One region of the Jeotgalibaca sp. PTS2502 genome, then DNA from elsewhere that is predicted to be linked to it. Evidence: predicted binding sites of a transcription regulator. Region 1 holds the regulator's gene; the other holds the start of a gene.

Region 1 (5,036 bases):
GTATATCAACGCCTCTTAGTAAGGCTGCACGAGCGTCTTCAGAAAATTTAATATCTTTAGCCATTATTCTATTCACCTCATCAATTTAATTAGTCAATAATTGCAACGACATCTGTTTCTTTAATAACGAGATAATCTTTGCCTTGGTATTTAATTTCGGTACCGGAATATTTCTCAAAAAGAACACGGTCCCCTTCTTTAACAACCATGTCAATCTTTGTACCGTTGTCAGTTACTCTTCCTTCGCCCGTTGCAATCACAATACCCGTTTGTGATTTTTCTTGTGCTGAAGATGGTAACACCAGCCCTCCGACTGTTTGCTCCTCTTCTTGAGCAACTTCAATGATAACGCGGTTTCCTAATGGTTTTAACACAAATATCCCTCCATAATCTATCATTTGAATTAGCACTCTCACCCAAAGAGTGCTAATCTATGACTCTATATTAATCAAATCTACTAGTGAATGCAAGACAAAACTATTATTTTTTTTTAAAATTGTGATATACTTTCATATAGACTTTAAACTTCACGTTATTGAAGAAAAAGCATCCTTGCTTTTTAACCTTAACAGAAAGGTAAGATTTATGAAAAAGAAACTTTCTACAGCGACTAAAATTATTTTTGTTTACATCGCTGCTCAGCTATTACCCCTTCCCTTAATGTTTTTATTCCCAGAAAATCGTCAAATTGAAATGAGTTTGAATTTAACCATTTTATTTGCCTTTTTAGGAACAATGGGGATGATTTTACTCAACCGAACTAAGGAATGGACTCCTTCAACAGAACTAACGGATAAACCATCTGCACCTACCAAAAAGATTGTGTTATGGGGATTAATTGGATTTGTCGGCTCAATTGTACTTCAAATTGTAACGTCTCTAATTGAAATGGCTGTCTTTAACGTCTCTTCTGAATCGGTCAATACACAAACCTTGTTAGACACCGCTAGTGACTATCCTTTCTTAATTTTTATGATTGTTTTATTTGCACCAATCATGGAAGAATTTGTCTTTAGAAAAGCGATTTTTGCCCAACTCTCTTCATCAAGTGTCGGAATTGTCGGATCAGCTGTCATCAGCTCATTGTTGTTCGCCTTTATCCACTTTGATGGGCATATGCTTGTTTACGGGTCTTTAGGATTATGGTTTTGCTATTTATACTTTAAAACCAATAATATCTTTACCCCTATCATGGCACATGCTTTAATGAATGCTTATGCCAGCTTACCTCTTTATTTCCCTGAGCTGTTTCAATAACCGCTTATTATTTATGTTTGTTTAGAAAGGAATCTCATGACTTTAAAAGATATTCTCATCCAAATCGGTATGAAATTTGTTTTTGGTTTGCTATTTGTCTACTTTGCCGTTGATAGTGTCAACACATCAGGCTGGGGCTTTTTAGCTATTCTAAGTATTCTATTCGCTACAAATAATATTGTTAACGGCGTTAGAATGCTTGATACGTATTTTAAAATCAAGGAAAATATCGATCCTAAATAAAAAACAGTTAAGCCGCGGCTTAACTGTTTTTTATTTAGGAAATATTATTATCTAAGAAATAAATCAATGTTTGCAATTCATTCGTTAAGTCAACATTTTGAATACGAACATCATCTGGAACTGATAATCGAATCGGAGTAAAGTTCATGATACCTTTTACACCAGCCTCAGTTAAATCATTAGTCGCTTTTTGAGCAACATTTTGAGGGACTGTTAAAATGGCAACATCGATTTGTTGGATGCGTAGTTGTTCAATCATTTCAGACATATCATAAACAGGAACACCACTAACGATTTTGCCAACAATTTCTTCGTTCACATCAAAAGCACAACTGATGCGCACATTATTGCTCAAGTGGAAGTTGTAATTTAATAAAGCATGACCTAAATTACCTACTCCGATAAGAGCAACGTTTGTTAATCGGTCTTGATTTAATGTTTTGCTGAAGAAATCAAGTAGGTACTCCACATCATAACCGTATCCTCTTTTTCCTAAAGCACCGAAATAAGAGAAGTCACGACGGATAGTCGCACTGTCCACCTTGACAGCTTCACTTAATTCATTTGATGAAATTCTTGCTTTTCCTGCGTTATGCAGATATCTCAAATAACGGTGATAAATTGGCAACCGTCTGGCAGTTGCTCTTGGTATTTCTGTTGACATTACAACGCTCCCTTTCAGCATAACGTTTTAAATCTATATAAAAAAGAATAATCACATAATCTTAGCAATCTAATACATAATGACATTATAGCACCACATTGTGAAATATCTAGTATTTTTCTCTAATTTGTATCTTTTTGTGAAAAAAATTCTTTGTTTCCCTTATTTTCATAAGCTTTAAATAAAAGTAGCGACATTATTCACAATCATTGGCTTTTCAATTAATGTTCCTATCTCTTGTTAAAATTCTATGATAAAATGAAATGGCATGTTCTTATTTGACAATTTAACGACCATTATATAGAGAAAGAGGATACACCTATGATATTATTGCAAGGCCAAAATCTTGCGCGTCACTTCGGTTCAGCAGTCCTATTTGAAAATATTCAAATTACCATTCAAGACCAAGAGAGAATTGCCTTGGTCGGCCGTAACGGTGCTGGTAAATCGACTTTATTAAAAATACTAGCTGGTTTTGAACCCACCGACGAAGGCAAGATTGCCAAGAAAAAAGATCTCCATATTGGTTACTTAGACCAATACAGTACAGTTGATTCCGACAACACTATTTGGGAAGAAATGCTGTCGGTCTTCGAACCCATTATTAAACTAACGAAAGAAGCTGAAGAAGCAGCCCATGCCTTAACCGATGAAACGTTGATGCAAGACACTATAGCCTTTGAAGCTGCTCTAAAACGTTATGATAGTTTGCAGCAAGAAATCCAAGAAAAAAATGCTTACGGCTACGAGTCAGAAATCCGTTCCGTTCTACATGGCTTCCGTTTTTACGAGGAAGACCACCAACGACCTGTTTCGCAACTCTCCGGCGGTCAAAAGACACGCTTAGCACTTGCAAAAATCCTACTCGAAAAAAATGATTTACTTATTTTGGACGAGCCAACTAACCATTTGGACATTGATACATTAGCTTGGTTAGAAAACTACCTAATCGCTTATCGTGGCACCTTGCTTATCGTATCTCATGACCGTTACTTTTTAGATAAAGTCGCTACCAGTGTCTATGAAATTAGCCGCAATCGCATCCATTATTACAAAGGCAACTATTCCTTTTACTTAAAAGAAAAAGCAGCCCGATTAGAGCAAGAAATGAAACAATTCGAAAAACAACAAGGCGAAATTGCTAAATTAGAAGACTATATTGCTCGTAATTTAGTTCGTGCATCAACTACTAAAATGGCACAGAGCCGACGCAAGCGCCTTGATAAAATGACTCGACTCGAAAAACCAAAAGGTGACGAGAAATCTGCTCGCTTTTCGTTTGACATTGAAAAGGAAAGCGGCAATGTCGTCATGATTCTAGAAAATGGCGCCATTGGCTATGATAGCACGATTCTCTCTGCCCCTATTCATATGGACTTGCGCAAACATCAAGCCATTGGAATTGTCGGACCAAATGGGATTGGTAAGTCAACTCTCCTTAAAAGTATTAACAAGGAACTACCACTTATCAAAGGAGACATCCATTATGGGTCTAACTTAGAAATCGGCTATTATGACCAAGAACAAAAAAACTTAACGGAAAATAAAACCGTTCTTTCTGAAATTTGGGATCTGCATCCAACTATGAATGAAACAGCAATTAGGAGTATTTTAGGAAGCTTCCTCTTTAGCGGTGAAGATGTTGACAAAACCATTTATTCTCTAAGCGGAGGCGAACGAGCTCGACTATCTTTGTGTAAGTTAGCCTTGGAAAAGAATAATGTTTTGATGCTAGATGAGCCAACCAACCACTTGGACATCGACAGTAAAGAAGTATTGGAAAATGCCTTGATTGAATACGATGGTACCCTATTATTCGTATCGCATGACCGCTACTTCATTAACCGGATTGCAACGAGTATTTTAGAATTATCTGAAGATGGTAGTAAGCTCTATTTAGGCGATTACGATTATTACGTCGAGAAGAAACAAGAAGAAGCTGCGCTCGCCCAACTGCTTCTCGATGAAGCAGCAGCAGAGTTAGCAACGACTACTCAAACCGATACGAAGAAAAAAGATTACCAATCCAATAAAGAACGGGCTAAGTTGGAACGCAAACTATCGCGCGTCATCGAAAGTACTGAGTCAGAACTAGAAGCATTAGAAGTGGCTATTGAGGAAATCGAAACAGCCCTTACCCTTCCCGAAGTATTTGGTGACCATGAAAAGGTACAAGACTTACATGACCAACTACTCGCACAGCAAGAAAAACAAGATCACTTGCTGCACGAATGGGAATCATTAACACTAGAATTAGAAAATCTATAAGACAACAGGAGGTTCTCACTGAGTGAGGACCTTCTTTTGTACGATTTGCACGATACAAGCTATAAAATCTTGCTGTATCTTACATTTGAAGACCCAAATGTAACTTACAGAGCTAAAAAGAAAGCTGTATCTGGCATTTAAAACTCAATATGTACGATACAGCGCATTTATTGTTGCTGTATCTCCTACAAACACTCACAAAAGAAGAGCCGTCGTCGACGGCTCTTTTTACTATTTCAATTTCTCTGCGATAATAGCTGCTGCCCTTTTAGGCATGATGCGATAAAGCAAGTCCATTAATTTGGAGTCATTCCCAACAAATATCCGGTATTTATTTGCCTCCATACCATCAACAATCATTTTAGCTGCTGCAGGTGCTGTTGTAATCTTGTCAGTCACCTTCTCATTGTCACCGGCACTTGGACCACGATCAACTTTCGAATTGGTCATAATATCTGTTTTAATAGCGCCCGGAAACACAACGCTCACATGGATATGGCTATCCTTCAGCTCTGAATGTAAGCCTTCTGTTAATAATTTAACGGCTGCTTTAGAGGCACCATACACAGATTGCCCCGGCACAGGGAGAAAGCCACCCATACTC
Region 2 (5,036 bases), 190 kb from region 1:
TCAGATGATAGTTGACCACCTATTAAGCGATGGCGATTGTCCAGCAAACACCCATCAGGCTGCCCAAACGGTTTACTTTTTCGATCAGTTACTAGCTGATTACAGAAGTGGTATTAGTTGAGTTGAGGCGTCATTTTGGTTACCATTAACTTAAGAAAGGATGGTAGATAAGATGAAAATATGGAGAACAGTAACGTTTACTACATTTTCAGCCTTAGCACTCGCTGCTTGTAGCAATGAACCATCTCCAGGTGAAACACCGGTAAGTGATCCATCGACTGAAAATAATTCAAGTGTTGTGGAGAGTTCAACAACAGATCAGGCGATGGCTGATGTGATTAGCATGGACCAAGCTTTGGATGTATTTTGGCAAGAATACCCAGATGCTCAAATCAAGGAAGTCGATTTTGATGAGGACTGGGGAGAATGGACTTACCAAATTACGGGCATTTTAGAGGACCGTGAATATGAAGTCGAAATGAATGCCACAACGTCAAACGTTGAAAAAGTGGAAGATGATCGTTTGGATGATGACGACCGCGATGTTTTAACATTAGATGGTTTAATCACGTCAGACGAAGCTGTTTCAATTGCTAGGAAAGAGGTTGAGGCGGATGCGACACTAGAAGGTTGGAATTTAAGCTTCGATGATGATCGTATGCAAGCCGAATATGAAGTTGAATTTAAAGGTAGTGACGACCGCGATGTAACTATTCATGCCGAAACAGGCGATGTCTTAGAAGTCGATGGTTAAATTAAGTAGAGCTGTTAGGAATCCTAACAGCTCTGTTTTTAAGGGTTGATGTGAGATACAGCTCTAAAAATAGCGCTGTATCTTACATATGATAGCCAAAATGTAAGATACAGATTAGTCGGTCTATACTGTATCTTACATATAGCAGTAGAAATGTAAGATACAGCAACTTTTCGCCGGCTGTATCTCACACGGGCAGAATTTTTTTTTATTTTTTTCACTAAATATCCCCAGCTAGACAGAAGGAAGCTGTATGTGCTATAAATAAGTTAATGATGTAAGCGTTATCAAAAGGGGGAAGGTCATGAAGGTAACTGTTATTGGTGCTGGCAACTCGGGCTTAGCTATGGCTGCCCACTTAACTCTAGAAGGCAATGACGTCACCTTGTGGAATCGGACTCGTGACCACATTGAGGGACTGATTGAAAATCCAATTATCCATTGTTCAGGGATAATCAACGGAAATGCCAAAATTCACTGCGTGACAGATGACTTGGCGGTAGCACTCGAAAATCCGGAAATGGTCTTTGTGACAACACCGGCTTTTTCACACGCAACACTAGCCAAGCAATTTGCCCACACCTTAAAAATAAAGACGACCATTATCTTAAATCCGGTCTCAACATTTGAAGCCCTTGAATTTAACCATGAATTTAAACCAACCAATCGAACTCTAAGTCCTTTGATCGCCGAAACGCAGACGATTCTCTATACTTGCCGCAAAAAAAAGACTATTTTTTTGTCTAATAATCAAAAATTAAAAAAATTTTTCATTTTTTTAACTTCGTGATATAATAACAAAGTAATCGTTTTCTAATCATCTTTTCATCCATTAATTAATGCGGATGTTTTGAATGAAGTGTAGAAAAGTGTTAAGGTATTAGAGAGAAATGACACATTCAGCTATCTTTTGTATCAAAATAAAGCGAACAAATATTTTGGTTGAAATTTCACAATGTCATTAAATAGAAGCGTATGTAGATAGTTGAAAACAAAAAAATTGGAGGAATATAGTTTATGCTAATCGGAATACCGAAAGAAGTTAAGAACAACGAGAATCGTGTAGGAATTACACCACTTGGGGTCGAATTGCTCGTTCAAAACGGCCACACAGTTATGGTGGAAACTAACGGAGGCGTTGGTTCCGGATTCACTGATGAGCAATATCGCGAAGCTGGTGCGACCATTGAAGAAACTGCAGAAAAAGTTTGGTCTGCAGAGATGATCATTAAAGTAAAAGAACCCTTAGAATCAGAATATAAATACTTTAGAAAAGATTTAATTCTTTTCACTTACTTGCACTTAGCGAATGAGCCTGCTTTAGCAACGGCTCTAGAAGAAGCAGGGGTTGTCGCAATTGGTTATGAAACGATGATTGGAGAAGCTGGCGACCTGCCACTATTAAACCCAATGAGCGTGATTGCTGGTCGTTTATCAGTACAAATGGGGGCACAATTCCTAGAAAGCCAATACGGCGGTAAAGGTGTGCTTATTGGAGGCGTACCAGGTGTTAGAAACGGAAAAGTTGTTATCATTGGTGGTGGTGTATCAGGACGTAACGCCTTGCAAATTGCGTTAGGTATGGGGGCTCATTGTACCGTTTTAGATGTTAAACCAGAAGTCTTGAGTGAAATCGAAGACCTATACGGAAGTGAAGTCGTAACCTTAATGTCTAACGAAGTGAATATTGCCAATGCCATTAAAGACGCTGATATTGTTGTGGGGGCTGTTTTAATCCCAGGACGTAAAGCACCAACATTAGTTTCAGAAGAAATGGTAGCTGACATGCAACCCGGATCTGTCATTGTCGATATTGCAGTTGACCAAGGTGGTATTTTCGCTACGGAAGATCACGTGACATCTCATGATGATCCAATTTACGTAAAACATGGTGTTTTACACTATGCTGTTCCGAATATGCCAGGTGCTGTATCACGCACCTCAACCATTGCTTTGACTAACGTTACCTTGCCATATGCTGTTAAAATTGCTAACCAGGGTCATGTTGAAGCTGCTAAAGCTGATCCAACTATTTTAACTGGATACAACGTCTTCCAAGGTAAAATAACCAATAAAGATGTCGCAGAATCGTTGGAAAAAGAATACGTTGCTATTGAAGAATTAATCAAATAAGAAAAAGCCGCTCGTGAGAGCGGCTTTTTTGTGCCTATATGTAAGATACAGCACTCAAAAAAGTCCTGTATGTTACATCAGACAACCTAAATGTAAGATACAGGATGCTTAGGAAGGGGTGTATCTTACATTTCGACTACCAATTGTAAGATACAGCTCATTTTTTATAGCTGTATCGACAGGATTGTCGGCAGAGTGAGAAGCGATATGGGTTACTTTTTTTAATTATTTCAAAAGGAATGTTAAGTCGTTTACTTCAGCCATCTGAAATTGCAGCAACTGCACTATTCTTAGCATCAGACGGTGCCACAGCGATTAATGGCGAATCAAGGAACTTCAGCACATAAAATTAGTCTGAATTTTCTCGAACCAGCGAAATGAGTGAATAGAGCCGCCAAAAAGCATTTCTATTCACTCAAATCAAGCTAAATAGATAAACAGTGCAGCAAAAGGCCACCCCACAGAGCCTTTTGCTGCACTATTAAAAAAAACGAGCTGTTTATTTAGTTTTTTGAAAAAAATAGACTATAATGGTGTCAATTGTTTGAACGTATCTCAACAAAGGGATAAAGTATCAAAATGGGCCGGGAAAAATGAAGCAGCTATCTGATGATTTTAGCTAGCTACTATCGTTCGATTTTTCTTGTATATAATGAGAGGGGAAAGGGAACATGTTGTAATGTTTCTGAATGATATACAGATAAAAATAAAAATTGAATGTAGGAGATAGAAAAAATGTTCTTAGCATGGAATGAAATTAAACACTCAAAAACCAGATTTGCATTAATTATTGGCGTGATGGTGCTTGTATCTTACTTGGTGTATTTCTTAGTGGGACTGGCTTACGGCCTTGCACAGGAAAACCGCACAAGTGTGGATAAATGGGGAGCAGATGCCATTATTTTAACGGATGAATCTAACTCGAACATCAACATGTCAATGATGGCACGTAGCGTTGTCGATGATGTGGAAGCCCCTGAAATTGCGATTTTAGGTCAAACACCTAACGTTGTTCGTCAAGAAGGATCAACATCTGATGACGAAAAAATTACCGTAACATTTTTTGGAATTAATTCTGATGAGTTTATTATGCCGGAAGTGATTGATGGCGAAACCTTTACGAAAGACAACCAAGTGGTAGCTGACATCAGTATGCAAGAGCAATACGGTGTGGAAATTGGTGACACCCTTGAATTAGCAGGGACAGAGTTAACGATTGAAGTCGTTGGCTTTACGGAAGATGCGAAATTCAACGTAGCGCCGGTTCTTTACACAACAGTTGGCACTTACCAAGAAGTTCGTTTTGAACAAATCGATGAATCTGAAACAGGCCGTGTGTCTGCTATCATCGCAAAAAGTGACACAGAAGACCTTAGCGATATTAAACTAAATAACGATAATTTACGCGTTTATTCTATCAAAGATTACATCAATGAAATCCCAGGTTATACAGCGCAAGTTCTAACATTTGGCTTGATGATTGGGTTCTTGATTGTGATTGCAGCAGTTGTTATTGGTATTTTTATTTACGTTTTAACGCTTCAAAAAGCAAGTTTGTTTGGTGTGATGAAAGCACAAGGGATTTCGAACTTCTACATTTCTAAATCTGTTGTTGCTCAAACATTCCTTCTATCAGCAATCGGAGTGGGAACCGGTCTATTATTGACTGTGGGAACATCTCTTGTATTGCCAGCATCCGTTCCTTACCGCACGAATGTCGTATTCCTAGCAGCGATTACAGCTATGCTGATCTTTTTCGCTATTATGGGTGCACTATTCTCAGTAAGAACAGTTGTGAAAATTGATCCATTGGAAGCAATCGGATAGGAGGACATTAAAATGAAATTAATCGAACTACAAGGCGTAACTAAAAAATTTAATGATGGTAATAAAGAAGTACTTGCTTTAAAAGAAACGAACTTCTCCGTAAAATCCGGTGAATTTGTGGCGATTATTGGACCAAGTGGATCAGGAAAAAGTACTTTCCTAACGATTATTGGTGGTCTACAAACACCAACAGACGGAAAAGTATTGATCCGCGAACAAAAATTTAGCGAAGTCGGCATTAAAGAACGTAGTAAAATGCGTTTTGAAGAAATTGGTTTTATCCTACAAGCGTCAAACTTGGTGCCTTTCCTAACCGTTGAAA

Evidence for each region. Region 1 encodes Rex, which represses fermentation and respiration genes when NADH is low (regulators of the CRP and FNR family bind a similar motif). Its sites were predicted from a motif close to TTGTGAANTANTTCACAA; they were not measured.
Region 2: a site for Rex is predicted at 1,693-1,710, ahead of ald (alanine dehydrogenase). Genes of this name have one in related genera too.

Annotation. Positions count from the first base shown of each region.
Region 1 is NZ_CP019433.1:1,435,926-1,440,961, forward strand. Features, by position in the region: gene groL (chaperonin GroEL) at 1-64, opposite strand, end outside; gene groES (co-chaperone GroES) at 90-374, opposite strand; gene BW721_RS06995 (CPBP family intramembrane glutamic endopeptidase) at 586-1,257, shown strand; gene BW721_RS07000 (YdiK family protein) at 1,294-1,500, shown strand; gene BW721_RS07005 (redox-sensing transcriptional repressor Rex) at 1,535-2,164, opposite strand; gene BW721_RS07010 (ABC-F family ATP-binding cassette domain-containing protein) at 2,486-4,432, shown strand; gene BW721_RS07015 (SDR family NAD(P)-dependent oxidoreductase) at 4,664-5,036, opposite strand, start outside.
Region 2 is NZ_CP019433.1:1,242,974-1,248,009, reverse strand. Features, by position in the region: gene BW721_RS06075 (Gfo/Idh/MocA family protein) at 1-121, shown strand, start outside; gene BW721_RS06070 (PepSY domain-containing protein) at 173-754, shown strand; gene BW721_RS06065 (2-dehydropantoate 2-reductase N-terminal domain-containing protein) at 1,059-1,544, shown strand; gene ald (alanine dehydrogenase) at 1,772-2,887, shown strand; gene BW721_RS06055 (ABC transporter permease) at 3,623-4,714, shown strand; gene BW721_RS06050 (ABC transporter ATP-binding protein) at 4,727-5,036, shown strand, end outside.